4 regions of the Saccharopolyspora griseoalba genome follow, and region 3 is predicted to be linked to each of the others. Evidence: riboswitches for the same ligand, from Rfam matches in the RefSeq annotation. Region 3 holds a riboswitch; each other region holds the start of a gene.
What was found. A riboswitch is a leader RNA that binds a small molecule or an ion and turns the genes downstream of it on or off. The one in region 3 is predicted to bind cobalamin.
Positions count from the first base shown of each region.

Region 1: another riboswitch for cobalamin. It lies ahead of ACFQRI_RS15540 (ribonucleoside-diphosphate reductase subunit alpha); the one in region 3 lies ahead of ACFQRI_RS11975 (ABC transporter substrate-binding protein).
Region 2: another riboswitch for cobalamin. It lies ahead of cobN (cobaltochelatase subunit CobN); the one in region 3 lies ahead of ACFQRI_RS11975 (ABC transporter substrate-binding protein).
Region 4: another riboswitch for cobalamin. It lies ahead of metE (5-methyltetrahydropteroyltriglutamate--homocysteine S-methyltransferase); the one in region 3 lies ahead of ACFQRI_RS11975 (ABC transporter substrate-binding protein).

Region 1 covers NZ_JBHTCJ010000007.1:188,378-195,368, forward strand. Annotated here, with positions in the region: gene ACFQRI_RS15540 (ribonucleoside-diphosphate reductase subunit alpha) at 1-2,122, opposite strand, end outside; cobalamin riboswitch at 2,251-2,465, opposite strand; gene ACFQRI_RS15545 (TetR/AcrR family transcriptional regulator) at 2,549-3,226, opposite strand; gene ACFQRI_RS15550 (hypothetical protein) at 3,439-3,762, shown strand; gene ACFQRI_RS15555 (hypothetical protein) at 3,924-4,526, shown strand; gene ACFQRI_RS15560 (ArsR/SmtB family transcription factor) at 4,635-5,423, shown strand; gene ACFQRI_RS15565 (bifunctional 3-phenylpropionate/cinnamic acid dioxygenase ferredoxin subunit) at 5,427-5,744, opposite strand; gene ACFQRI_RS15570 (NADH-quinone oxidoreductase subunit NuoE family protein) at 6,435-6,893, shown strand; gene ACFQRI_RS15575 (formate dehydrogenase beta subunit) at 6,890-6,991, shown strand, end outside.
Region 2 covers NZ_JBHTCJ010000002.1:179,431-186,421, forward strand. Annotated here, with positions in the region: gene ACFQRI_RS04965 (MFS transporter) at 1-60, opposite strand, end outside; gene ACFQRI_RS04970 (LysR family transcriptional regulator) at 214-1,125, shown strand; gene ACFQRI_RS04975 (S1 family peptidase) at 1,126-1,938, opposite strand; gene cobN (cobaltochelatase subunit CobN) at 2,160-5,834, opposite strand; cobalamin riboswitch at 5,865-6,068, opposite strand; gene ACFQRI_RS04985 (D-isomer specific 2-hydroxyacid dehydrogenase family protein) at 6,204-6,991, opposite strand, start outside.
Region 3 covers NZ_JBHTCJ010000005.1:171,193-178,183, forward strand. Annotated here, with positions in the region: gene ACFQRI_RS11955 (carbon starvation CstA family protein) at 57-1,769, opposite strand; gene ACFQRI_RS11960 (hypothetical protein) at 1,911-2,729, shown strand; gene ACFQRI_RS11965 (ABC transporter ATP-binding protein) at 2,777-3,580, opposite strand; gene ACFQRI_RS11970 (FecCD family ABC transporter permease) at 3,577-4,593, opposite strand; gene ACFQRI_RS11975 (ABC transporter substrate-binding protein) at 4,590-5,606, opposite strand; cobalamin riboswitch at 5,664-5,851, opposite strand; gene ACFQRI_RS11980 (alpha/beta fold hydrolase) at 5,945-6,568, shown strand; gene ACFQRI_RS11985 (alpha/beta fold hydrolase) at 6,647-6,910, shown strand; gene ACFQRI_RS11990 (hypothetical protein) at 6,959-6,991, opposite strand, start outside.
Region 4 covers NZ_JBHTCJ010000007.1:180,044-187,034, forward strand. Annotated here, with positions in the region: gene ACFQRI_RS15505 (AMP-dependent synthetase/ligase) at 1-534, opposite strand, end outside; gene ACFQRI_RS15510 (hypothetical protein) at 703-873, opposite strand; gene ACFQRI_RS15515 (helix-turn-helix domain-containing protein) at 1,324-2,337, shown strand; gene ACFQRI_RS15520 (DapH/DapD/GlmU-related protein) at 2,593-3,396, shown strand; gene ACFQRI_RS15525 (VOC family protein) at 3,462-4,232, shown strand; cobalamin riboswitch at 4,279-4,496, shown strand; gene metE (5-methyltetrahydropteroyltriglutamate--homocysteine S-methyltransferase) at 4,616-6,907, shown strand; gene ACFQRI_RS15535 (ribonucleotide-diphosphate reductase subunit beta) at 6,975-6,991, opposite strand, start outside.

The sequences.
Region 1 (6,991 bases), on a different contig from region 3:
AGCGGGTCTTGAGCTCGGCGGGCACGCGGTCGACGGGGCCGAGCGAGCCGTCGTGCAGCTTCAGGTCGGCGACCATCGCCTCGTCCCACAGGCCCGCGCGCTTGAGGTCGGAGACCAGGTGCGGGTTGATCGCGGTGAACTCGCCGGACATGTTCGACTTCACGTAGAGGTTGCGGTAGATCGGCTCGACGGACTGCCCGACGCCGCAGATGTTCGCGATGGTCGCGGTCGGCGCGATCGCCATCACGTTGGAGTTGCGCATCCCGCTGGCGCGCACCAGCTCCCGCAGCCCGTCCCAGTCCAGGCGGGTGGACCGGTCGAACTCGTCGTCGCCCCGGTCGCGCGCGAGCAGCTCCAGCGAGTCGATGGGCAGGATCCCCCGGCTCCACAGCGAGCCCTCGAAGGACTCGTAGCGGCCGCGTTCCTCGGCGAGGCGGGCGGAAGCGGCGATCGCGTGGTAGGAGATCTCCTCGGTGCTCCGGTCGGCGAACTCCACCGCCTCGGCCGAGGACATCGCCAGGCCCTGCCGCAGCAGCGCGTCGGAGTGACCCATCAGCCCGAGGCCCACCGGGCGGTGCCGCAGGTTGGAGTTCCGGGCTTCGTCGACGGTGTAGAAGTTGATGTCGATGACGTTGTCGAGCATGCGCACGGCCGTCCGCGTGGTTGCGGCCAGGTGCTCGCGGTCCAGCCCGTCGGCCGTGACGTGCCGGGCGAGGTTGATCGACCCCAGGTTGCAGACCGCGACCTCGTCGGCGCTGGTGTTCAGCGTGATCTCGGTGCACAGGTTCGACGAGTGCACCACCCCGGCGTGCTGCTGCGGGGAGCGCAGGTTGCACGGGTCCTTGAAGGTGATCCAGGGGTGCCCGGTCTCGAAGAGCATGGTCAGCATCCGCCGCCACAGCTCGACGGCCCGAACCCGCTTGTGCACCCGGAGCTCGCCGCGTTCGGCCGCGGCCTCGCAGGCCCGGTAGCGCTCGGCGAAGGCCCGGCCGTAGAGGTCGTGCAGGTCGGGCACCTCGTCCGGGGAGAACAGCGTCCACTGCTCGTCGGCCTCGACGCGGCGCAGGAATTCGTCGGGAACCCAGTTGGCGGTGTTCATGTCGTGCGTGCGCCGCCGGTCGTCACCGGTGTTCTTGCGCAGGTCGAGGAACTCCTCGACGTCGATGTGCCAGGTCTCCAGGTACGCGCACACCGCGCCCTTGCGCTTGCCGCCCTGGTTGACCGCCACCGCCGTGTCGTTGGCGATCTTCAGGAACGGGACCACGCCCTGCGATTCGCCGTTGGTCCCCCGGATGTGCGCACCGATCCCGCGCACCGGTGTCCAGTCGTTGCCCAGCCCGCCGGAGTACTTGGCCAGCAGCGCGTTGGTGCGGTACGAGCTGAAGATGGCCTCCAGGTCGTCCTCGACGGTGGTCAGGAAGCACGAGGAGAGCTGCGGCCGCGTGGTGCCCGCGTTGAACAGCGTCGGGGTCGAGCACATGAAGTCGAACGACGACAGCAGCTGGTAGAACTCGATCGCCCGCGCCTCCCGGTCGTCCTCGCGCAGCGACAGTCCCATGGCGACCCGCAGGAAGAACGCCTGCGGCAGCTCGTAGCGCGCGCCGTCGTGCTTGAGCAGGTAGCGGTCGTGGAGCGTCTGCAGCCCCAGGAAGTCGAACGCCAGGTCGCGGTCGGGCTCGATGGCCGCGCCGAGCCTTTCCAGGTCGAACGTCGCCAGCTCGGGATCCAGCGCGCCCAGCTCGACGCCGCGGTGGACGTAGTCGGCGAAGTAGTCGCGGTAGCGGGCGCGCATCTGCTGCTGATCGGCCTCCTGCGGTGCGCCGGCCAGGAAGCTCAGCGCCTCCCCGCGCAGCGCGTCCAGCAGCAGCCGCGCGGTCACCCTCGAGTAGTTCGGCTCCTGCTCCACCAGGGTGCGCGCGGCGAGCGTGAGCGCCTCGGCCAGCTCGGCGCTGCTGATGCCGTCGTAGACGGTGCGGCGGACCTCGGCCAGCACGGGTTCGGGATGGGCGTCGTCCAGGCCGCGGCAGGCCTGCTCGACCACCGCGGACACGCGATCCCAGTCCAGCGGGACGGGTTCGGCGCCGGGATCTCGGACGGCCAGCGGTGTTGCGGTTTCGGTCACCGGGACTCTCTCCTCGCGAGCTCGGAAGTGCTGCCCGGAACCGGCGGCGAGCACGCGAGGACGACGGCCCCGCAGGCCGCCGCTCGTCCGCGTGGACCCTCCCGCGAGGTCCCGGACCGCGCGCACCCCTCGTGCGCGCACCGGTGGCAGGTCTTCGGACTCACGGGCGGCCGGCCGGGGAGGCCGGACCTACTGGCCGTCGCTTCCCGGGCGCCGAGCGCCCAGTGCCGTTGACGGCGGTCGTTCCCGTACACCGCTGCGGGGCAGTCCCGGATTCGCACCGGGTTCCCTGTTGCCACACCGGGCCCGTTCGGCCCGGTGAACCACCAGCGTCGATCACTCTACATGTGGGGTTTCGATCTGTTGAGAACCCCTATATGGGCGTGTCTCGTTCGCTTCGCGGCCTGTTCGCGCGAGCGGGAGGGGTCAGGTGTCCGCGGCGAGAGCGGCGGCGCGCTCCTCGGCGGCGCGCTCGTGGCCGACGAAGGGCGCCAGGACGCAGTAGAGCAGGTCCGGGAGCAGCTCGGGGAGTCGAGCCGCCTCGCCGCGCCGCACCCGGTTGTAGAGCACCTCGAGCACCGCGCCGATGACGGTCTCGGCCGTGAAGTTCGGTCCTGGCGCGGTGTTCGGCAGGTCCTCGGTCTGCTCGGTGATCAGCTCGGTCAGCCTGCCGATGATCTCGGAGCGGCGCTCCAGCGCAGCGGGTCCCGCGGCGAAGACCTCGACGATCCCCAGCGCCGCGGCGTGCGGGTCGGCGGCGAGCTCGCGCAGGGCGCCGGCCAGCGCCTCGCGCGCGCTGGCCACGAAGTCCGGCTGCGAGGCGTAGGCCTTCTGCGCGGCGGCGACCACCCGTTCGGCCAGGTCGTCGTAGGTGGCCAGGAAGGCCGCTTCCTTGTTGGCGAAGTGCTGGTAGAAGGTCTTGCGCGAAACGCCGGCGCGACCGAGGAAGTCCTCCACCGTCGACTTGGCGTACCCGGACTCGCCGACGGAGGCGGTCACCGCGGCGAGGATGCGCGCGCGCTGGTCGCTGGCCACCTCGTCGGCCGGGATGCCGTGCCTGCCCGGGGGCAGCTTCCGCCGCTCGCGGGAAGCCCTGGCGCTCACCTGCCTGCTACCTCGCTCGTCCTCGAAGGGGCAAGTCCTTTTGCCAAGGCTACCGGCCCGCTACGGTTCCTGAGGTGCGCATTCCGGAAAGCGAGCCCGATCCCGTCGTTTCGCATTCGCCGGACTCCCTGGAGGCCGCGATCGAGGACTGGCACCGGTCCTGCCGGCAGGCGTGCGCGCGGGATCGCGCGTGCGCGGACAGGTTCGCGAGCGTGGTCGATTCGCTCATCACCTGGTTGGCCGAGAACCCTGACGCCGCGCGGGTCTACTTCGGCGATGCCGCCGCGGGCGGGCGGCCCGAGCTGACGCCGCGGATCCTGGCCGCGAAGCAACGGATGACCAGCGGAATCGTCGACCTCATCGCCGGCTGCGGGCGCTCGGAGCACCGCACCAGGGTCGAATTCGTGGTCGGCGCGGTCCGGCAGATCACTCGCGAGGAGCTACGCAGGGAACCGGTCGACCACGCTCGTCTGGCCCACAAGCTCACCCGCCTGGCCCCGTTGCTGGTCGAACCTGCTTGCGCAGCGCACCGATGAGCTCCTGAGCTGGCCGTTGCGGTATAGAAACACGCGTGTTTCTATATGTTTTCCCGGGTGACGCCCCGAAATCGCCGATGAGTCATCCGAAATCCCCTGCGGTGCGGGAAATCTCGAATCGGGGGCGGCGGTGGGGTGCGCTTCGACGACAGGAGGTCAGCATGAACAGCGGTCGATACAGGGTTCTGGGCGCGGCGATGATCGCGGCGATGTCCCTCGCCGGCGCGTCGGTCGCGCAGGCGGCGTCGGTCCAGGCCGTGCAGTGGAACCCGCAGAACACCGTCGAGCCGATCGCGCTCGCGAGCGGCTCGGAGCTGGTGATGCGGTCGAACACCGGTACCGAGGTCAGATGCAGCACCGTCGGGGGCAACGTCCTGGCTCCCACCGGCGGCGACCCGGCCGTCGCGGGCACCGTGGACTCCGCCGGCAACGCCGCGCCGCCCACCTTCACCAACTGCACCAACACGCTGATGCCCTCGGCGAGCACCACCGTGACCGCCTCCGGTCAGTGGCTCGCCACGGCGACCAGCACCACCAGCGTGGACATCAGCCAGGCCAGCGCGACCGTGAACATCGGCGGGGTCTGCGAGATCACCGTTCGCAACGCGTCGGTCCCCGGCAACGGCTGGGACAACGGGACCCACCAGCTGACGGCGAACTCCGGCGAATCCTTCCCGATCAGCGAGAGCGGGGTCTGCGACGGCGGGACGAGCGCCACGCTCAGCGGCACGCTCCAGCTGCCCAGCGAGGTGACCATCTCCTGATGGGCGATGGCCCGGCTGCTGCGCCCGGGCTCCGCCGCGCTTGACGTGCAACCGTTCGGCTGCCTATTCTTCATGCAGTCGAACGGTTGCACGTTGGAGTTGCGGGACGTGGACGAGGTCTTCAAGGCGCTCGCGGATGCGAACAGGCGGCGGTTGCTGGACAGCTTGAACGCCCGGAACGGCCAGACCCTGCGCGAGCTCTGCCAGGGCCTGGAGATGACCAGGCAGTCGGTCAGCAAGCACCTCTCCGTGCTGGAGGCCGCGAACCTGGTGACCACGCGGTGGCGCGGGAGGGAGAAGCTGCACCACCTCAACGCCGTGCCGATCAACGCCATCGCCGACCGCTGGATGAGCAACTACGACCGCGCGCGGGCGGGCGCGCTGGCCGACCTCAAGACCGCGTTGGAGCAGAGAGCGATGAGCGACGAGTTCGTCTACACGACCTACATCAGGACCACGCCGGACGAGCTGTGGCAGGCGTTGACCGACCCGGCCTTCACCCAGCGCTACTGGGGCGTGACCTTCGAGACCGACTGGGAGGTCGGTTCGCGGATGAGCTGGGCGCAGTTCGGCGTGACCATGACCGACCCCGAGCAGGTGGTGCTGGAATCCGATCAGCCCCGCAGGCTCTCCTACACCTGGCACACCTTCACCGAGGAGTTCGGCGAGGCCGCGGGCTTCCCCGCCGAGGCGCTGGCCGGCTTCGCGGCCGAACGCCGCTCCAAGGTCACCTTCGAGATCGAGCCGCTCGGCGAGCTGGTCAAGCTCACCGTCGTGCACGACGACTTCCCGCCGGGCAGCGCCGTTCGCGAGGCCGTCAGCGAGGGCTGGCCCGCGCTGCTCGCCAGCCTGAAGACCCTGCTGGAAACCGGTGAAGCGCTGCCGGATCCGGCGTGACGGTCAGCGGCCGCCGACGTGGACGATGACGTCCTCGCCGTCGAGCTCGACGGGGTGGGTGCGGACCGGCTCGGTGGCCGGGCCGCACAGCGGATCGCCGGTTCGGGGATCGAAGCGGGACATGTGCAGCGGGCACTCGATGGCGGTGCCGTCGAAGTGGCCCTCGCTGAGCACGGCGAAGGCGTGCGAGCACACGTCGTCCATCGCGCAGAGCTCGCCCTCGACGTTGAACACCACCAGCGGTGGCAGGCCGTCGATCGGGATCGCGGTGCCCGGCGGGATCTCCTGCAGCGCGCAAGCTCGGACCCGGCGGGTGGTCATCGGGCTCCCTCCGGCGCCGGGGACCCAGCGGCCCGGGGAGCGCGGGCGGCCGGGCCGCTGAGCCGGCGGCGCCGCGGTCCTCCGCGCCGGGGAACGGTCGGCGCGGAGGACCCGCGACGCCATCAGGCGGTCGCGGCGGAGGTCGGACACCGCCCGCGACCGCTGAGGCCGACCACGTGGTGGGAGCCGCTCAATCGCCCCGGTAGAAGTAGCCGGTGGCCTCGGCGCAAACCTCGATCACGGTGTATTCGGGCGTTTCCCAACTCATAGTGTCCTCCTGCTCCGACGTTCGGTCGAGTGGATCGGCGGTGCTCGCGGCGCGGGAATTCGCCCGGCCGCGCTTCCTCCGGGAATCGGATTCCCGGGAAATCGCCACATCGCAGCTTGGGCACCGCGGCAATTCCCCGGCAAGCTCGTCGGGACGAACGAGCGCCCAACCGCCACGAGCGGTGCGCGCGCTCCAACCGGCGGGGAATCTGCCGGATGGCTGAAACGCCTCGTCCGGCGATCGCGCGTCCGGTTTCGGCCCCACCGCGCGTGCTGCCTGGTGCGCAGGCACTATGGGGGCCCGACGGTACGGTGGGCGGCCTTCGATCCGAGCTGCTTATCGCTGCATAAACAGTCCTGCATTGAGGTTTCGCTCCGCTGGCGCGACCGTAGAGCCAATCTACGACGGAGTGGAGAACGCGGATGACGAATGCGGAACGCGTGCGCGGCGTGGTCCAAGCGCATCGCGGAGAACGAGGCGCGCTGCTGCCGATCCTGCACCAATTGCAGGAGGAGTTCGGCTGGATCGATCCACAAATCGTCCCGGTGCTCGCCGAGGAGCTCAACATCTCGCGTGCCGACGTGCACGGCGTCATCAGCTTCTACACCGATTTCCGCTCCGAGCCCGCGGGCACCACCGCGGTGCGGTTGTGCCGCGCCGAGGCCTGCCAGTCGGTGGGGGCCGAGCAGCTGGTGGCCGACGCCGAGCAGGTCTTCGGCGTCAAGTGCGGGCAGACGACCCCGGACCGCTCGCTGACGCTCGACCAGGTGTTCTGCCTGGGCAACTGCGCGCTCGGGCCGTCCGCGCAGGTCAACGGCAAGGTGTACGGCCGGGTGGACCGCAGCCGGCTCGTCGAGATCCTCGCGGAGCGGCGCGCATGATCACCGTCTACGTACCCCAGGACTCCTCGGCGGTCTCCGTCGGGGCCGACGAGGTGGCCGCCGCGCTCGAGGACGCGGCCGGCGAGCGGATCCGGTTG
Region 2 (6,991 bases), on a different contig from region 3:
GTTGGCCCCCCATCCGGCGGCGGCCATCAACAGCGCGGCGGGCACCCAGATGTTTCGCACAGCTCACGTTCTACTGCCTCGCGCGCGATCGGCGGCAGTGCTCGTTCAGCTTTCCCGAACAGCCCGGGGGTGATCTTCACCTCCCGGCGCCCTGCCGGTATTTCGCACCTCCTTCCCTAGTCAGGAGGTTTCGCGCGGTCGTACGTTCCTGTCATGGACCTGCGGCGACTGGAGACGCTGCTCGCGGTGGCCGAGGAAGGGAACTTCGGTCGCGCCGCGAACCGGCTCTTCCTGTCCAAGGCGGCCGTCACCGAGCACGTCAAGCAGCTGGAGCGCGACTTCGGCGTCCGGCTGCTGGATCGCGCACCGGTTCGGCTCACGCCGGCCGGTCTGCGGCTCGCCGGCCACGCCCGCTCCCTGCTGGCAGCGGCCGAGAACGCCCGCGCCGATGTTGCCGACGCAGCCTCGCGCGAGCGCGCGGGGCTGCGCGTCGGGGTCATGGGGCACGGTTCGGCCGAGCTGACCCCGGCCACCTTGCGGGCTTTCCGCACGGCGCACCCCGAATTCGACCTGCGGCTGGTCCCGCTGGACTTCACCGAGCACGTCTCAGCCCTGCTCGAGCACCGCGTCGACATCGCCTTCGTGCGCCCAGCGCCGGACGACGAGCGGGTCGAGGTCGACGTGCTCACCACCGAGCGGCGGATCGTCGTGGTGCCGGCCCGCTGGGATCTGGCCGACGCCCCGCAGGTGCACCTGGCCGACGTGCTCGACCTGCCGTTCATCCGGCTGCCCGAGCGCACCCCGCGCCCGTTCACCGACTACCTGTACTTCACCGCGGCGCGAGGCGGCGAAGCCCCGCGCCGCGCCGCCGACGACGCCGTCAACCCGCACGAAGTGCTCACCGCTGCGGCGGCCGGACGCGGCGCGGGCTCGGCGCTGGAGTCGTTCCAGCGCTTCTACCCGTGGCCCGGCACCCGGTGCGTCCCGGTGGTGGACGCACCGTGGGAGCACAGCGTGCTGGTCAGCCGCGCCGGTGACCGCGAACCCGCGGTGCGCGCCTTCCGGGACGTGGCCACGGGGATCGCCCGCGAACTCGGCCCCGGCCTGCGGCTGACCCCCACCTGATCAGCGCTGCGCGGCCAGCTGAGCCCGCACCTCCGACTCGTAGCTGGACACCCGGGTGTAGATGCCCGGGTAACCCGGGCGCGCGCAGCCGTTTCCGGTGGAGACGATCCCGATCAGCTTGCCGTCGGCCACCAGCGGCCCGCCGGAGTCGCCCTGGCAGCTGTCCACGCCGCCCTCGGGGTAACCGGCGCAGACCATCGCCGCGGGGTCGTACTCGCCGTAGGCGGACGAGCAGTCCGCGTCCGAGGTCACCGGCACCACCGCGCGCTGCAGCACGTCCGAGGACTCGCCGCCCTCCGAGGTCGCGCCCCAGCCGAACACCTCGGCCTCGCGTCCTGGCTGGTAGGCCGCGGTGTCGGCGGTGGTGGCCAGCGGCAGCGGTGGCTGTGGCAGCTCGCGGTCGAGGGTCACCACCGCGACGTCGGCACCGCTGGTGGCCGACTGGTAGTCCGGGTGCACCCACACGTCGGTCGCCGCGGCCACGGTGCCCTCGCTGGTCGTCTTGTCCTCGCGACCGGCCACGACCCGCAGCTCCATCGGGTTCGTGCCTTCCACGCAGTGCGCCGCGGTGACGATCTTGTTCGCGGCGCCGATCGTGCCGCCGCAGAACTGGTTGCCCATCGGATCGGTCAGGAACACCACCCACGGGCTCTGCTCGATCTGCGCCGGCTCGCCTCCGACGATCGGCGGTGCGGCGGAACCCGCCACGTCCCGCTCGGCGGCGTTGGCCCCGGTCGCGAACATCGCCGTGGTCAACGCGGCCGCCGCGAGCACCCCCGCCGCCGCGCGGATCCGACCCCTCGTGTGCGCCATGCTCAAACTCCTCCCCCGACCCGGCGCTCGTCGTCCGACGACCGCCCTAGCTCGTTCAAAGTGTCCTTGAATAAGAGGAGCGAAACCCGCCGCCAGATACACCACTTCGCGCAGTGCAACACGATCGGGTGGAGATTTCGGCGGCTTACCACCCGAACGATCGACCCGCATGGACCACTGTGGACGGCGGGGCCGGCCACCCGACCGACCCCGCCGCGGCATCAGTCCTCGAGCTCGCCCTCCAGCTCCAGGTAGACCGAGCGGAGGTCGTCGAGCACCTGGTCGTCCGGCTCGGCCCACAGCCCGCGATCAGCGGCCTCCAGCAGCCGCTCGGTCATCCCGCGCAGCGCCCACGGGTTGGAGTTGCGCAGGAACTGCTGGACCTGGTCGTCGAAGACGTAGGACTCGGCGAGCTTGGTGTACATCCAGTCGTCCACCACCCCGGCGGTGGCGTCGAAGCCGAAAAGGTAGTCCACAGTGGCCGCCAGCTCGAAGGCGCCCTTGTAGCCGTGCCGCTGCATCGCCGAGATCCACTTCGGGTTGACCACCCGGGCGCGGAACACCCGCTTGGTCTCCTCGCCGAGGCTGCGCGTCTTGACCGCGTGCGGCACCGCCGAGTCGCCGACGTAGGCCGCCGGGTTGTTCCCGGACAGCGAGCGCACCATGGCGACCATCCCGCCGTGGTACTGGAAGTAGTCGTCGGAGTCGGCGATGTCGTGCTCGCGGGTGTCGACGTTCTTGGCCGCCACCTGGATGCGCTTGAACGCCGTCTCCATGTCCCCGCGCGCCTCGCGCCCGTCGAGCCCCCGCCCGTAGGCGAACCCGCCCCAGGTCGCGTAGACCTCGGCGAGGTCGTCGTCGGTGCGCCAGTTGCGCGCGTCGATCAGCGGCAGCAGACCCGCGCCGTAGGCACCGGGCTTGGAGCCGAAGATGCGGGTGGAGGCTCGCCGTCCGTCGCCGTGCTCGCCCAGGTCGGCGCGGTAGTGCGCGGCGACGTGGTTGTCCTCGTCGGGCTCGTCGAGCTTGGCCACCGCCCGCACCGCGTCGTCGACGAGCGCGACCACGTGCGGGAAGGCGTCCCGGAAGAACCCCGAGATGCGCACCACCACGTCGATGCGCGGACGGCCCAGCTCGGCGACCGGCACGACCTCGAAACCGGTGACCCGGCGCGAGGCCTCGTCCCAGGTCGGGCGGCAGCCCAGCAGCCAGAGGATCTCGCCGAGGTCGTCGCCCTGGGTCCGCATCGCCGAGGTGCCCCACACCGTCAGGCCGACCGAGCTCGGGTACTCGCCGGTGTCGGCGACGTGCCTGCTGATCAGCGAGTCGGCCAGCGAGGCGCCCACCTCGAAGGCGTTGCGCGAGGGGATCGCCTTGGGGTCCACCGAGTAGAAGTTGCGGCCGGTCGGCAGCACCGAGATCAGCCCGCGGGTCGGTGAGCCGGACGGCCCGGCCGGGATGAAACCGCCGTCGAGCGCGTGCACGACGTGGGTGACCTCGTCGGTGGTGCGCGCCAGCCGCGGCACGACCTCCTCGCAGGCGAAGCGCAGCACCCGCACCACCGGGTCCACTCCGGAGCCCAGGACGTCCGCGGCCACCGCCTCCGCCCGGTCGGCCGACCAACCGGCCTCGGCCAGCGCCTCGACGAGCTCGCGGGCCAGCTCCTCCAGCAGGTCCACCGCGTCGGAGGCCGACGCCGACGGGCCCTCGACCAGATCGGTCAGCGCGGCCGGGACCTCGGCGCGCGCACCCGGGTCGGCCAGCAGCGCCTGCTCGTCGAGCCCGAAGTGCTCGGACAGCGCCGAGCGCAGGCCCGGCAGGGCGCCGACGGTGCCGCCGAAGACCTGGCGCGCCCGCAGGATCGCCAACACGTCGTTGACCAGCTCGTCCTCGCGCGGCGCGCGGCCGAGGATGTGCAGCCCGTCGCGGATCTGCACGTCCTTGATCTCGCAGAGGTAGCCGTCGATGTGCATCACGAAGTCGTCGAAGGACTCCTCGTCGGGTTGGTCCTCCTGGTGCAGGTCGTGGTGCAGCTCGGCGGAGGTGACCAGCTCCCAGATCTGGTTGCGCAGCGCCGGCTTCTTCTCCGGGTCCATGTCCGAGACCAGCGCGTACTCGTCGAGCAGCTGCTCCAGCTTGGCGATCTCGCCGTAGGAGTCGGCGCGGGCCATCGGCGGGATCATGTGGTCCACCACGACCGAGTGGCCGCGCCGCTTGGCCTGGGTGCCCTCGCCCGGGTCGTTGACGATGAACGGGTAGATCAGCGGCAGGTCGCCCAGCACGGCGTCCGGGGCGCAGTCGGCCGCCAGGCCCAGGCCCTTGCCCGGCAACCACTCCAGCGTGCCGTGCTTGCCCAGGTGGATGACCGCGTGCGCGCCGAACTCCTCGCCCAGCCACCGGTAGGCGGCCATGTACTGGTGCGACGGCGGCAGGTCCGGGTCGTGGTAGATCGCGATCGGGTTCTCGCCGAACCCGCGCGGCGGCTGGATGAGCAGCACGACGTTGCCGAAGCGCAGCGCGGCGACGTAGATCGAGCCCTCGTCGTCGACGTACAGGCCCCCGGGCGGCGCGCCCCAGTGCTCGGTCATCGACTCGCGCAGCTCGGCGGGCAGCGCGTCGAACCACTCGCGGTACCGGGTGGCGGGCACGCGGATGGCCGCCTCGGCCATCTGGTCCTCGGTCAGCCACTCCACGTCGTGCCCGCCGGCGGCGATCAGCCGGTGGATCAGGGTGTCGCCGTCCAGCCCGGAGACGTCCAGGCCGCCGAGGTCGTAGCCGGCCTCCTCCAGCGCGCGCAGCAGCACCACCGCCGAGGCCGGGGTGTCCAGGCCGACCGCGTTGCCCACCCGGGAGTGCTTGGTCGGGTACGACGAGAGCACCACGCCGAGGCGCTTCTGCTGGTTGTCGACGTGGCGCAACCGGGCCAGCGAGACCGCGGTGCCCGCGACGCGGGCGGCGCGCTCGGGATCGGCGACGTAGACCGGGATGCCGTCGGCGCCCTCCTCCTTGAAGGAGAACGGCACGCTGATCAACCTGCCGTCGAACTCCGGCACCGCGACCTGCATCGCGGCGTCCATCGGAGAGACCGTGTCGCTCTCGGCCCAGACCGCGCGGCTGGTGGTCAGGCACAGGCCCTGCAGCACCGGGACGTCCAGCTCGGCGAGCGCACCGGCGTCCCAGGAGTCCTCGTCACCACCGGCGCTGGCGTCGGCGGCCACGGCGCCCCCGGCGGCGAGCACGGTGGCCACCAGCGAGTCGCAGCCCGCCAGCAGCTCGCGCAGGCCGTCGGCGTCCGACAGGCTGCGCAGCGAGCCGCAGAACACCGGGACGGCGTTGGCCCCGGCCGCCTCGATCTGGTCGGCGAGCGTGTCGACGAAAGCGGTGTTGCCCGCCAGCGCGTGCGCCCGGTAGAAGATCACGCCCACGGTCGGCTTGGCCCGGTCGTGCGCGCGCTCGCCGTGCCTGCCGAACTCCGGGGTGGACTCCGGGGGCTCGAAGCCGGCACCGGTGAGCAGCACCGTGTCGGACAGGAAGTTGGCCAGCTGGGTGAGGTTGGCCGGGCCGCCCTCGACCAGGTAGGTCAGCGTCTCGGTGGCCACGCCCGCGGGCACCGTGGACAGCGCCATCAGCTCGGCGTCCGGGGTGGCCTCACCGCCCAGGGCGATGGTGGGCAGGCCCGCGGCCAGCACCGCGTCCAGGCCCTCCTCCCAGGCGCGGCGACCGCCCAGCAGCCGGACCACCACCACGTCGACGTCGCGCACCAGCTCGGGCACGTCCTCGGCCGCGACCCGGGACGGGTTGGCCACCCGGTAGTCGGCCTCGGCGGCGCGGGCCGCCAGCAGGTCGGTGTCCGCGGTGGACAGCAGCAGAACTCGGGTTTCGCGGGCAGGCTCGCTCACGCAGGATCCTCTCTCGGGGTGCGCGCCCCGGCGGGGTCATGGCGGCGAGGAGTCTCCTGGCTCCCGGATCCTCGCGGCTTCCCCGCCTTCCCGCCCGCCCGCTCGGGGCCGGGCGGTGGCCGGATGGGGTCCGCTCCCCGGTCACAGTGGCGCGACCGCCCCGGACTCGCACCGGGTTCCTCCACGTCACCGCCGATTGGCTTTCGGGGTGATCCTATCCGTCCTGCGATCTCCGACCACCCGCACGCGGATAAGGGGACGAACCCCACACGACACCGGTCGGCGGGATCGGCGGTTCGACCGGAGCTCGCCCCGGCGGCGGAGCGGACGTCTCGCCGGGCGGTTCCCGCCCGACCGCGGACGGCCCGCTCAGTAGCCGGCGGCGAGGTCGACCGGGGCCAGCAGGGGCTCGCCCGCGACCCAGCGGCGGACGTTCTCCTGCACCCGGCGCGCGAGCGCGGGCATCAGCAGCGACTGCGGGTTGGCCGTGTGCGGCGAGATCAGCGCGCGCGGGTGGGAGAACAGGCGGTGCCCGTCCGGCAGCGGTTCCGGGTCGGTGACGTCCAGGGCCGCGCCACCGATCTCGCCGGCGTCCAGGGCCGCGACCAGCGCGTCGGTGTCGACCAGCGACCCGCGCGCGATGTTGATCAACCAGGCGTCGGGCTTCATCGCCGCCAGCGCCCCGGCGTCGATGAGCTCGTCGGTCTGCGAGGTCGCGGGCGCGGCCACGACCACGAAGTCCGAGCCGGTCAGCACGCGCCGCACTCCCTCGGCGTCCTCGGCGGGCCAGGTGCGCTCGGCGCCGTCGACCGGCTTGCCGGAGCGGTTGACCGCCAGCACCGTCGCCCCGAACGGGCGCAGCATCTCGATCAGCGCCCGGCCGATGCCGCCCGCGCCGATGATGCCGACGGTGGACCCGGACAAGCTGCGCATCCCCTCCGGCCGCTGCCAGGAATCGGCGCGCGCCATCGCGGGGATCTGCCGCGCACCGGCCAGCATCAGCCCGAGGGCGTGCTCGGCGACGGTCTGCGCGTAGGTGCCCGCGGCGGAGGTGAACCGCACGCCCTCGCGCAGCACCCCGGCCGCCAGCCAGGACTCGACGCCCGCCGAGGGCAGCTGCACCCAGTCCAGCCCGGAGTGGTCGAGCTCGGGGAACC
Region 3 (6,991 bases):
CGGGGTGCGCGAAACGGCCGCGCCGGTGGTGGGCGCGGCCGTTTCCTCGGGCGTGGTCAGCGCTCTTCGGTGACCGTCGTGTCCACTCCGGTGCGCTGCTTCCAGGCGTTGCGGAACGCGATGGCCGCTTCGACGACCATCCACAGGGCGAGCAGGAAGATGATCGCGTCCAGCGGGGCCAGGAAGAACGCCTGCAGCGGGTCGCTGGCCGTGACGAACTGCTGGAACTGCACCACCAGGGCCCACGAGGTCATGATCACCAGGAAGACCCAGGGGATGAGCACCGCGGTGGGGTTGCGGTTGCTCTTGGTCACCCAGACCGCGACGACGGCCAGGGCGAGCCCCGCGGTGAGCTGGTTGGTCGTGCCGAACAGCTGCCACAGCGTGCCGAAGGCGAAGTCGCCCGGCAGCAGCGCCACGCCCAGCGGGAGCAGCACGGCCAGCAGGCTCGCCGCGGTGATGTTGCGGGCCAGCGGGCGGAAGTTCACGATCTCGGCGATCTCCTGGATGATGTAGCGCTGCAGCCGCACCGCGGTGTCCAGGCTGGTCGCGGCGAAGCTGATGACCACCAGCGAGGCGAAGATCGTGCCGATGCCCAGCGGGACGCCCAGGTTCGCGGCGAAGTGCGCCACGCCCTCGACGAAGTAGCCGACCGCGCCGTCGGAGGCCGTGCTGAAGTCGGTGTAGAGCGAGTCCCACTCGCCGGCCGTCGCGGCCACGCCCGCCGTGCAGGCCAGGATCGCGCACAGCGCGAGCAGGCCCTCACCGGAGGAGGCCAGGTAGCCCACGTAGCGGGCATCGGCCTCGTTGTTCAGCTGCTTCGAGGTCGTCCCCGAGCTGACCAGGCTGTGGAAGCCGGAGACCGCGCCGCAGGCGATGGTCACGAACAGCAGCGGGAACCACGGCGGCGAGCCCGCGGGCACGTCGTTGATCGCAGGCGCGACGATGTAGTCCCAACCCACGACCACGCCGACGATGATCACCGCCAGCGCCAGCACCATCTGCATCTGGTTGATGTAGTCGCGCGGCTGCAGCAGCATCCACACCGGCAGGCGCGAGGCGAAGAAGGTGTAGAGGAAGATCAGCAGGATCCACAGCGTCTGGGCCTCCACGCCCACCGCGCCGGCGACCGAGTCCAGCGTGATCGGCCACATCTGCCCGAGCGGGATGCTCAGGTAGATCAGCACCATCGCGCCGAGCGCGGGCACCAGCGCCACGCTGCGCTTGCGGTAGACGTACTGCCCCACCCCGATCGCGAACGGCACGGTCAGCAGCACCGGCAGGACCGCTTCCGGGTTCGAGGTGAACAGGATCGCGATGACCACCGCGAACACGGCGTTGACCATCGTGACCAGGAAGAAGATGATCAGCAGGAACAGCGTCCGCGCGCGCGGCGTGATGATCTCGCTGGTCAGCGTACCGATGCTCTGCGCCCGGTGGCGAACCGAGATCACCAGCGCGCCGAAGTCGTGCACACCTGCGGCGAAGATCGTGCCCAGCACGACCCACATCAGCGCCGGTCCCCAGCCCCAGAACACCGCGGTTGCCGGGCCGACGATCGGCGCGGCGCCGGCCACCGAGATGAAGTGGTGGCTGAACACGATGTGCTTGTTCGTGGGGATGAAGTCGACGCCGTCCCGGTAGGTGTGGGCAGGTGTCGTGAAGGTCGGATCGAGCGCGTAGACCCGTTTGGCCAAGTACGCCGAGTAGTAGCGGTAGGCTAGCGCGAGTGCCGCGAGAGCGGTTGCCAGCACGACGACTGCGGGCATGGTTTTCCTCGTATCGCACTGTAGGGTTCGGTGCTCGCGGGAAACCCGTTGCCGGAGCTCAGCCCGGCGCGGAAGTCCCGTCAGGACCGACTAGAGTTCGGGTCAGAACGTAGCAATTCACGCCGGCGTTACACAGGTGTCATGCGGGACGAAATGGTTGCGGCTTGGTCTCGAGCCGCCGCGGCGGAGATCCTCTGGGCGACCCCGAGCGCTGCCGGGGGCATGCCCGTCGTGCCCCTGACCTGGCCCGCGGACCGCACCCCGTGCGCCGCGCTCCCGCTCTCCCGGCTGGACGAGGTGGACGCGCTGCCACCGCGCGCCGCGTTCGTCGCCCGCGAGCCCTCGCGGACGCTGGTCGCCATCGGCGACGTCGAGGTGCGCTGGGACGCCGAGGGCGAGGAGTTCGTCGAGCACCTGCTGCCGCAGGAAGCCGCCAAGCACCCGCCGACCCGGTTGCGCGCGGACACCCTGATCAGCCGCCGGGAGAACTGGTGGTGGGTCCCGCGAGCCCTGGTCACGCTCACCGCCGTCCGGCAGGTGCGCGTCCTGCCCGCGCGCACGCACGCCGAGGACGCCCTGCTGGTGCGCCCTGCCGGCGAGGACGATCCGCACGTCGGCGTGGTCACCGCGAAGCGCTGGCCCGACCCCGGGCAGGGCTCCGAGATCGAGCTGTGGCCCCGCGACGGAGCCGCGCTCGACGGCCGGGGCGAGCCGGCGCACGTGCTGGGCCACCGGCACAGCCCGGACTTCGAGCGCTGGGAGCGCTGGTACCGCAGCGGCGCCGTTCACGGCGAGGTCCTGCACGTGCTGGCCGGCGACAGCGGGCCGCGGCCGGGAGACGAGGAACCGGGCACCGCCGAGCCCCTCACCCTCCTCAACCGCTACGCGCACCACCGCCGCGTGGCCAAGGACTGCAAGGCCGGGATCGCAACCCTGGAATCCCGCCTCGCGAACCGCTGACCACTCGCGGTTTGGCCTGGAACCGCACGCCCCGAGCGCGTGCGGTTTCAGGCCAAACTGCTGTCGGACCTCGACCGGGTTCGGGTGGGTATGAAGCGGATGTGCGGGTGGCCCTCCGGGGTGCGGGTGATCTCGGTGCGGACGGCGTAGGCCTGCTCGATGAGCGGTTCGGTGAGGACTTCGGCCGGGGTTCCGGAGGCCAGGACCTCGCCGCGCTGCAGCAGCACGACCCGGTCGCAGAACATCGCGGCGTGATTGAGGTCGTGGAGGGCCACCACGGTGGTGACCGGCAGCTCGACCAGCAGCGACATCAGATCGAGCTGGTGCTGGACGTCCAGGTGGTTGGTGGGCTCGTCCAGGAGGAGCTCCCGGGGTTGCTGGGCCAGCGCCCTGGCGATCTGGACGCGCTGGCGCTCCCCGCCGGAGAGGGTCTGCCATCGCTGGTCGGCCTTGTCGGTCAGCCCGGTGCGCCGCATGGCCGCGCGGACAGCTTCCGCGTCCGCGGCGGTGGGGGCCTGCCAGGAGCGGCGGTGCGGGATCCGGCCGAGGCGCACCACGTCCCGCACGGTGAGCGGCACCTGCGTGTCGGAGTGCTGCTCGACCACCGCGATCCGGCGGGCCAGCGCGCGCCGCTCGAACTCGGCCAGGGCGCGCCCGTCCAGCGTGATCACGCCGGAGCTGGGCCGCAGCAGCCCGGCCAGCAGGCGCAGCAGCGTCGACTTGCCCGAGCCGTTGGGTCCGAGCAGGCCGACCGTCTCGCCCTCGCGCGGGCTGATGGTGACCCCGTCGACCACCGGCCGCCCGCCGAGGTCGCGCGACACCCGCTGCGCGGAGAGGCCTTCCTCGCTCATCGGGGCTCCCTGGCGCGGTAGAGGATCAGCACGAACGCGGGAACGCCGAGCAGCGCGGTGACCACCCCGACCGGGACCTCCTGCGGGGCGAGCACCGTGCGGCTCAGCGTGTCGACCCACACCAGGAAAACCGCCCCGGCCAGCGCGGTCAGCGGGAGCAGCCGGGCGTGGCCGGGTCCGACGAGAGCTCGGGTGGCGTGCGGGAGGACCAGGCCGACGAAGCCGATCGCGCCGGCCGAGCTCACCAGCACGGCGGTGAGCAGCGCGGTGATGCACAGCAGCACCAGGCGGGTGCGGGTGACCGGCACGCCGAGGGCCGCGGCGGCGTCCTCGCCGAAGGCGAAGGCGTCCAGCGCGCGGGCGTGCCCCCCGCACACCAGCAGCACCACCACCAGCGTCGCCGCGCACAGCAGCGCCTCCGGCCAGCCCGCGTTGCTCAGCGAGCCCAGCAGCCAGAACAGCACCGCGCGGGTGGTGTTGGCGTCGGCCGAGATGAGCACGATGAACGAGGTCAGCGCCGAGAAGAGCTGCATCGCCGCCACGCCGGAGAGCACCACGCGGTCGGTGGTGCCGCCGAGCACGTGGCTGAGCCACAGCACGCACCCGAACGACACCAGCGCTCCGACGAACGCGCCCGCCGACAGCGAGATCACGCCGCCGCCCACGCCGAGCACCACGACCACCACCGCACCGGTCGAAGCGCCCGAGGACACCCCCAGCACGAACGGATCGGCCAGCGGGTTGCGCAGCAGCGACTGCATGATCGCCCCGCACACCGCCAGCCCCGCGCCGCACACCGCCGCCAGCAGGGTGCGCGGCAGGCGCAGGTTCCACACGATGCCCTCGCGGATCAGCGAGAGGTCCGAGGCGCCGAGCCCGATGCGGTCGGCGACCACCGCCCAGACGTCGCCGAATCGGATGTGCGCGGGGCCGATGGTGATCGCCGCGGAGATCGAGGCGAGCAGCAGCGCGCTGCCGGCGACCACCAGCAGGGGTAGCGCGGGGCGGCTCACCCCGCCATCCCGAACTCGCGCAGCTTGGCGGCCACCTTCTCCACGCCGGCGACCGTGCGGATGGTGGGGTTCATCGCCTGCCCGCTCAGCAGCACGTAGCGCTTCTCGCGGACCGCGGTCATGTTGCGGGTGACCGGGTGCGACTCCAGGAACCCGATCTTGGCCCGGGCGGACTCGGCGGTCTCCCGGTCGCGGGTCAGGTCGCCGAGCACGAGCACGTCCGGATCGCGTTCGGCCAGCACCTCCCAGTTGATCTGCGGCCACTCGGCGCGGGTGTCGGCGAAGGCGTTGCGGGCGCCGACCTCGGCGGTGATGATGCCGGGCGCGCCGCAGCACCCGGCCAGGTAGGGCGATTCGGAGTTGGCGAACCAGTAGGCGATCGAGGCGTCCGAGGCGCGCAGGTCGCCGGTGGCGCGGTCCATCCGGCCCCGCAGCTCGGCGACCAACCGCTCGCCGCGGTCCTCGACGCCGAACATCCGCGCGAGATCGCGCACCTCGGTGAAGATCGACCGCATGGTCAGCGGGGCGTCGCGGCGCCCGTCGCCCGGTCCGCTGTTGTCCTTCGAGCAGTCCGACGGCGACAGGTAGGTCGGCACGCCCAGCTCGGCGAACTGCTCCCGCGTGGCGACGCCACCGGTGCCCAGGGTGGCCTCGAAGGAGGCGGTGACCAGCTCGGGTTCGGCGGCGAGCACCGACTCGTAGGAGGGCGTGTTGTCGGCCAACCGGGGAACCCCCTCGTTGGCCGCCGCGAGGTCGGCGGGCAGCGGGTCGGTCCAGGTCGCGGTGCCGGCGATGCGGTCGGCGAGGCCGAGCGCCAGCAAGATCTCGGTGCTGCCCTGGTCGAGCGAGACCACTCGACGCGGCGGGGCCTGGACCTCGGTGCGCTGCCCGCAGTTGTCCACCGCGCGCGGGAACCCGGGGGCGGACCGCTGCTCCTGCGGGGCGGCGCCGGTCCCGCACCCGGCCAGCAGGACCAGGACGGCGATGCTGTGCAGTGCTGCTGCGAAGCGCAATTGCGTTCCTTTTGCGTCAGGGCTCTGTTCCGCGAAGCCCAGTTGCCAAGACAAACCCGGTCGCACCGGGTGCCAGCAGGTCTTCGGACTCGGGTTCAACCGGGCGGAACGCCTTCCCAGGGCTTCGAGCCCCAGTGGCTTCGAGTTCCGCCGTCACCCACACCGCTGCGCGTCAGTTCCGGATTCGCACCGGATTCCCTGCTCGCGAAATGAGCGAGCTCGTGACTGGCAATTCGAACGTATCACACGATCGAGTGAGAACTCCGAGCTCGAACGGACACCGGCCGCGACCTCCCCGACCGCGCTATCGTCGGCGGCGTCGGCTTGCCGGGGCGAGGATGGCGGACGGTGGAAGCGGCGGGCGTCGCCGCCGGGTGCTGGGGATCACGATCATCGCGGGGGTCGCCGCGCTCGTCGCGGCGTTCGCGCTCCGCGCGCCCGCGCCGGTCGGGCACTGGAAGAGCGCCGCCGGGCACGCGGAGTTCGAAGCGGCCTACGCCGCGGCCATGCGCGAGCTGCCGGCCGCCTCCGAGGTGCGCGACGTGCGCACGGCCTTCGGCTTCGTGCGCGTCTACCGCTCCGCGGGCGCCGGCGGCGAACCGCTGGTGCTGCTGCCCGACCGCGCTTCGGCATCACCGGTGTGGGCCGACAACCTGCCCTCGCTGCTGCGCGTCGGCGACGTCTACGCCGTCGACCTGCTCGGCGAACTCGGCCGCAGCGTGCAGGAGGTCCCGATCACCGACGACGCCGACCAGGCCGCTTGGCTCGACCAGGTGCTGGAGGAGCTCCCGCAGGAGCGGTTCCACGTGATCGGGTTGTCGATCGGCGGGTGGACGGCGGCCAACCTGGCGATCCACCGGCCGCAGCGCGTCGCCACGCCGACCTTGATCGATCCGGTGCACACCTTCGACTCGATCCCGGCCTGGACCGCGTTCCGCGCGATCCCCGCCTCGGTGCCGTGACAGCCGAAGTCCTGGCGGGACTCCTTCAACTCCTACACCGCGGGTGGCGCACCGGTCCGGGACGTCCCGGTCGCGGACATGATCGAGGCCGGGATGCGCAACTACTCGATGGAGCTCCCCCAGCCCACCCGGATCGCCCCGGAAGCGCTGCGCGGGCTGCGGATGCCGGTGCTGGCCCTGATCGCGGGACGCTCGGTCGTGCACGATCCGGAAACCGCCCTGCGCACCGCGAGATCTGCTCTGGTCAACGGCGCGGTCGTCGAGCACCCGGAGGCCTCGCACGCGATCAACGGCGAGCACCCGCGCGAGATCGCCGAGGACATCGGCCGGTTCGCGCGATGAGAAGAGGGCCGGCGCACCCGTCGTGCACCGGCCCTCTCGCGGAATTGCTCAGCCGATCAGCCTGAAGATGTCGAAGGCGCC
Region 4 (6,991 bases), on a different contig from region 3:
CGCCCCGATGATCCGGTCGAACAGGTCGGGTTCGGAGTCGGCCAGCTCGCGGCCGCGGCGCTCCAGCTCGTCGAGGGTGATCACCCAGTCCCCGTCGGCGGTGCCGTCGAAGGTGATGACCTTGCGCAGCTCGGGGACCTGCTCGCGCACCGAGCGCAGCTTGTCGACCTGCTCGTCGTCCTCGGCGAAGACCACGACCGAACCGGAGTCGCCGACGATGTGGGCGCAGCCCTCCGCGGTGGTGGTCGGGTAGATCGTGGTGGTCGCCGCGCCCGCGCACAGGATTCCCATGTCGGCCAGGATCCAGTCGATCCGCGTGCTGGCCAGGATTCCGCACCGCTGCTCGGATTCCACGCCGAGCGAGTGCAGTCCCAGGGCGATCGCGCGGGCCCGGTCCCAGGTCTGATCCCACGTCAGGCTCCGCCACTCCTCGTCGACGGGGAAGCGGAAGGCCTCGGCCGAGCCCGATCGCTGGACTCGATGACGCAGCAGGTCGGGGATCGAGCGGAATTCGGAGCTGATGTCGGCACCCATGGCCGGAAGCTAACCGAGTGGGTGTGCAGGTGCAACGGTACGGCGGGCGAATCGCGAACAGGTGTTGAAAACGTGATCCGACCGCCTGGGCGGTTCCTCCCGCCCAGCGGGAGGGCGCTCGCCCGCGGCGGGGCGGACCTGGTGGCCAGGTCCGCCTGGGCGGGCAGGTCAGGTGCCGACCGCGTTGCCGAGCAGGAGCACGGCGGCCAGCACGATCAGCGCGGTGAACACGGTCAGCGGGGGACCGAGCACGGACCTGGCGAACTGCACCAGCCCGGCGACCGCGCGGCTCAGCACCGCAGCGGCCGCGAACAGCGCGACCAGGACGCCGAGCAGCATTCCTTGCAGAACAGCGGAGAGGGGTGCGGCGGCGACCTGTGGGTCGCTTGCGAGCAGCACCGCCGAAGGTATGCTTACCAAGGCGAGTCTCCCTTTTTCGGAATTGATCCCCGGATTGCGGGGGTTCGGGATTGCGCAGCGCCCCCGGGTCGTGGCCAGACGAGGACCGGGGGCGCTCGCACGTCGGCCGACGGTCTGCCGGCCTCGCGAGGGCGTGAACCGAGATGGCGAAATTCCTCGGCACGCGGCGAAATTTCACTTCACCGTTGAAGCTTTCGCCCGGTCCGCGAAAAATGCGGAGCGACCAGATTACGACTGCGTTTTGGGAAGGTCAACGCCGCTCGGCCGAGAAGCGTTGCGGCGCGGTGGAAAATCACCCGAGCGCGCTGGTCTTCACTGGTAGGGTGAAATTCGGTGAAATTCGACCGGTGCGGTTGAAGGAGCGGCGAGATGGCGCGACCGGAAGCGCTCGGCGGGACCGCGGAGCTCGGTTCGCGGCTGCGCGAGCTGCGCGAGGAGCGGCGGTTGACCCAGAGCGAGCTCGGAAGGGCGCTCGGGGTGGCGGTTTCGAGCATCTCCTCCTGGGAGGGCGGGGTGAAGATCCCGACGATGCGCAGGCTCGCCGACTACGCCACCTACTTCGCCGCGGACGCCGACGCCCGGCTGCCCGAGCTCGATTCGCTGTCGGCCGAGCAGCGCTCCGAGCGCAACCGGCTCAAGCGCGAGCTGGAGCGGCTGCGCGCGGCCGGGAAGGACCCGGTGCCAGCGGGTTCGGGGGCGCTGGACTTCTGGCGGTTCCGCGACGAGGGACCGGTGCGCATCGTGACGGGGGAGCTGTCGGCCGAGTCGATGTCGCCCGCGGCCTCGGTGGAGCAGCTCAACTACGTCGGCCTGACCGCGCACTCGGACCTGGACGCCGCCGTGGAGCTGTTCGGCCACGTGCGCGCGCTGAACCCGGGCTCGGACGTGGGCATCCAGCTGGCCCGCAAGCTGGCGGACGACGACCTGCGCGCGCATCTGGTGTTCCTGGGCAGCGGTCTGATCAACCCGTGGGTGGGGGCGTTGACCGCGGAGTGGCCGGTGCGCCAGGTCGGTGACGACTCGGTGCCGGACGGGGAGGTCTTCGAACTCGCCGGGGAGCCGCCGCGGCGGCTCAAGCCGGTGTTCCGCCACGGGCTGCTGATCGAGGACGTCGGGATGCTCGTCCGGATCCCGAACCCGAACAACATCCGGCGCACCTTGACCATCTGCAGCGGGGTGTTCACCCGCGGCGGGTTCGGCGCCGTGCGGTCGCTGACCGATCCGAAGATCCGCGCGCGCAACCACGAGTACGTGACCGGGCGGTTCGGCGAGGCGGCGAACTTCGGGCTGTTGATGCGGGTGCCGGTGATCAACCACGCCACCGGGACGCCGGATCTGCAGAACCCCGCGACCCGCCTGCACGAGTGGCACCCGGCGACCTAGGAGCTGCGCGGAAACGCTCCGCTCGGCGTGCCAGCGGCGGAACCCGGGCACCTCCTGATGTCTGGGACATCGGCGCGTCGCATGCCCGAGCAGCGCCGAGGAGGCGCCTCGGATGCCCGCATCACCGGGGGAACGCTCTTCCGACCGGCTCATGGTCGGGGCGGTGCTGACGAGCTCGGGGGCGTTGATCGACTTCGCCGAGCGGCTTCCTAGACTTGGCGCGATCGGTCGCCGGGTCGTGACGAGGGAGCAGCTTTGCGGACAGAGCGCGTGCACATCGCCGAGTCGGCGTGGGTCGCCTCCACGGCCCGGGTCGGCGAACCGTTCCGGCCGGGTCGCTCGTGGGACCGGCTCGACCGGCCCGCCGCGGTCGGCGAGCGCTGCGAGATCGCGCACTTCAGCCTGATCGGCGAGGAGTCGCAGCTGGGCGCCGACTGCACGCTGGACGCCTACTGCTGGATCGAGGACGGCGCCAGCGTCGGCGACCGCGTGGTGCTCACCCACCGCGCTTCGGTCGGCGCCAACGCCGTGATCGGCGACGGCTGCGCCATCAGCGCCGCCACCATCGCCGCGCGCAGCCGGATCGGCGATGGCTGCCAGGTCTACGGCGACCTGGTGCACCGCAGGCTCGACCCGGGCGCGCCGCTGGAGCAGGACGCCGCCCCGGTGCTTGAGGACCGCGTGTTCGTCGGTTGGGGCGCGAAGGTCGTCGGCGGGGTCACCATCGGCCGCGGCAGCTACGTCTGCGCCGGGGCCACCGTCACCAAGGACGTCGCACCCGGCATGATCGTCACCGGCGTCAACGAGATCCGCGAGCCCGACACCTGGACCGGTGCGCTGGCCGGGTCCGCGTTCTTCGCCCAGCCCGCCGAGCCGGTCCAGCGGCCCGCGCCCGCCGAAGCCGCGCCGGAACCCGAGCCGCAGCCGGTGGAGCCCGAACCCGCCGCCGAGGCGGGCTCGAGCAGGCCGGAGCACACCGCGGACACCGGGGTCATCGAGCTGCCCAAGACCTCGGCCGCCGCCGCGAGGGCGCGCGAGCGCAGTCGCCTCGAGGACTGATCCCCCGCGCGCTCGTCGGTGGGTGTGTCTACCGTCGCTGCTGGAAGCGACGAAGGGGGAACGTCATGCCGGAGCTGAACGAGGCACAACCCGAGGGCACGCCGACCTGGATCGACCTGGGGATTCCGGACCTGGACCGGGCGACCGGCTTCTACGGCGCGGTGTTCGGCTGGGAGTTCACCAGGGGCGACGCCGACACCGGCCACTACACGATGTGCTTGCTGCGCGACAAGCCGGTCGCCGCGCTGATGCAGAACGTCGACGCCGATCCGGTCGCCTACTGGTGGAACCTCTACTTCGCGGTGGACGACTGCGAGGCCACCGCGAACCGGGCCAAGGCCGCCGGGGCCGAGCTGCTGCAGGAACCCATGCAGGTGATGGAGCACGGGAAGATGGCCGTGCTCCGCGACCCCACCGGCGGGCACTTCTCGCTCTGGCAGGCGGGCCAGCACATCGGCTCGCAGATCGTCAACGAGCCCAACAGCCTGCTGCGCAACGACCTGGTCACCCCGCAGCCGGGCCCGGCTCGGGACTTCTACTCCGAGGTCTTCGGCTTCACCCTGGACGGTGATTCGCAGCTCGAGGGTGCCGACTTCACCTTCCTGCGGCGCCCGGACGGTCACGAGATCGGTGGAATCCTCGGCGACCCGTCGGCGGAGAAGTCGGAGTGGGGCGTGCTGTTCGCCGTCACCGACGCCGATGCCGCGGTCGCCCGCATCCGCGAGGCCGGTGGGAGCGCGGACGACGCCTTCGACATGGAGTACGGGCGGCTGGCCAACGCGCGCGACCCGTTCGGCACTCCGTTCAGCATCGGGTCCAACCCGCACATCACGTGATCGAGATCGCCGGTGCTCGGGGCTGTTCGGCCGAGTCCTCCCGGGTTAGCCTGACGTTGCCGGTGGTTCACCGCTCGCACGCGCTGCGGGCGGTGAGGCAAGAGGGAACCTGGTGCGAGTCCAGGACTGCCCCGCAGCGGTGAGTGGGAACGAAAGCCGTCATCAGCACTGGACGCAGGTCCGGGAAGCGACGGCCGGTAGGAATCCCGGCTCCGGCCGGGCGCGCCCGCGAGTCCGAAGACCTGCCACCGGTACGCGCACCGCCGGTGCGCGTGGTCCGAGGTCTCGCGGGAGGACCTGGCGGACGTTCCAGCGGCCGTGGTCGTCGCTGGTCCGCGCCCTCGCGAAGCCTCGGTGGACGTCTAGCTCGCGAGGAGAGAGCGTTGACATTCATCGGATCCACCGTGCTCGGATTTCCCCGGATCGGCCCGAACCGGGAGCTCAAGCGGGCGCTGGAGAACTACTGGGCGGGTCGCTGCGACGAGAGCGAGCTGCGGTCGGTGGCGCGCCGGCTGCGCGCGGGCACCTGGCGCGATCTCGCCGCGGCCGGGCTCGACTCGATCCCGGGGAACACCTTCTCGTTCTACGACCAGGTGCTCGACGCGGCCTTCACCTTCGGCGCCGTGCCGCCCCGGCACGCCGAGCTGGGCCTGAGCGCGCTGGACACCTACTTCGCCATGGCCCGCGGCACGGCCAGCGCGCCGCCGCTGGAGATGACGAAGTGGTTCGACACCAACTACCACTACCTGGTTCCCGAGATCGGCCCGGACACCCGGTTCGAGCTCGCCGACCGCACGCCGGTCGACGACTTCCGGGAAGCCCGCAAGCTCGGAGTTGAGACCCGGCCGGTGCTCGTCGGGCCGTTGACCTTCCTGCTGCTCGCCAAGTCGGCCGAGGGCGCGCCGGAGTCCTTCCGGCCGCTGGACAAGCTGCCCGAGCTGCTCGACGCCTACGCGCGGCTGCTCGCCGAGCTGCGCGAGGCCGGGGCCGAATGGGTCCAGCTGGACGAGCCAGCTCTGGCCGTCGACCGCACGGCCGAGGAGCTGGAGGTGCTGCGCAACGCCTACCGCCGGCTCGGCGATCGCGCTGACCGGCCGGAGCTGCTGGTCGCGGGTTACTTCGGCGAGCTGGGTGAGGCGCTGCCGGTGCTGGCCGACTCGCCGGTCGAGGCGATCGCCGTGGACCTCGTCGCCGGCCCGGGTGCGCTGGACCGGTTGCCCGGGTTGCGCGGGATGCGGGACAAGACCCTCGTCGCGGGGCTGGTCGACGGTCGCAACGTGTGGCGCACCGATCTGGACCGCGCGCTGACCACCGCGGCCACCCTGCTCGGCATGGCCGGGGAGGTCGCCGTGGGCACCTCGTGCTCGCTGCTGCACGTGCCCTACGACGTCGACGCGGAAACCGACCTGGATCCCCAGGTGCGGGAGTGGTTGGCGTTCGCGCGGCAGAAGGTCGGCGAGGTCGTGCTGCTCGGCCGCGCGCTGCGCGAGGGCCGGGAGGGCGTGCGCGCCGAGCTCGATCGCGCGCGGTCGGCGGTGGCCTCGCGGACGGGTGCGAGCCGGGACCAGCGGGTGCGGGCGCGGGTGGCGTCGTTGCGCCCGGAGCACGCGCGGCGCGGCGACTACCGGCAGCGGTCCGCCGCCCAGCAGCGGTCGTTGCGGCTGCCGCCGCTGCCGACCACCACGATCGGGTCATTCCCGCAGACCACCGACGTGCGCAAGGCGCGCGCCGCGCTGCGCGCCGGGCGCATCGAGCCGGACGAGTACCGGCAGCGGATGCGCGAGGAGATCGAGCGCGTGGTGCGCCTGCAGGAGAAGCTCGGGCTGGACGTGCTGGTGCACGGCGAACCCGAGCGCAGCGACATGGTCCAGTTCTTCGCCGAGCAGCTGGCCGGGTTCGCCACGACCGACCACGGCTGGGTGCAGTCCTACGGTTCGCGCTGCGTGCGGCCGCCGGTGCTGCACGGCGACGTGCACCGGCCGGAGCCGATGACCGTCGAGTGGGCCAGGTACGCCCAGCGGCTGACCGACAAGCCGCTCAAGGGCATGCTCACCGGGCCGGTGACGATGCTGTCCTGGTCGTTCGTCCGCGATGATCAGCCGGTCGACGAGACCGCCCGGCAGGTGGCGCTGGCCATCCGCGACGAAGTGCGCGATCTGGAGGCGTCGGGCATCCGCGCGGTGCAGGTCGACGAGCCGGCGCTGCGCGAGCTGCTGCCGCTGCGCGCGGCCGACCGGCCCGCCTACCTGGAGTGGGCGGTGGCGTCCTTCCGGCTGGCGACCTCGGGCGTCTCCGACGGCACGCAGATCCACACGCACCTGTGCTACTCCGAGTTCGGCGACGTCATCGACGCGATCGTGGCCCTCGACGCGGACGTCACCAGCATCGAGGCCGCCCGGTCGCGGATGGAGGTGCTCGACGACCTCAACGCGGTCGGCTACGCGCGGGGTGTCGGGCCGGGCGTCTACGACATCCACTCGCCGCGCGTGCCAGGCGCCGACGAGGTCGCCGACCTGCTGCGGGCGGCGCTGGCAGCGGTGCCGGCCGAGCGCTTGTGGGTGAACCCGGACTGCGGTCTCAAGACCCGCGACTACCCGGAGACCGAGGCCGCCCTGGCCAACCTGGTGGCGGCGGCCCACCGGCTCCGGGAGGCCGCGGCCCACGGCTCCGACTGACGCCGCCGCTCCCCGCGGGAGCGCCCGACCGGGGTGCGGGCCGCGCGCCCGCACCCCGGTCGCGGGATCAGTCCCAGGTGAGAG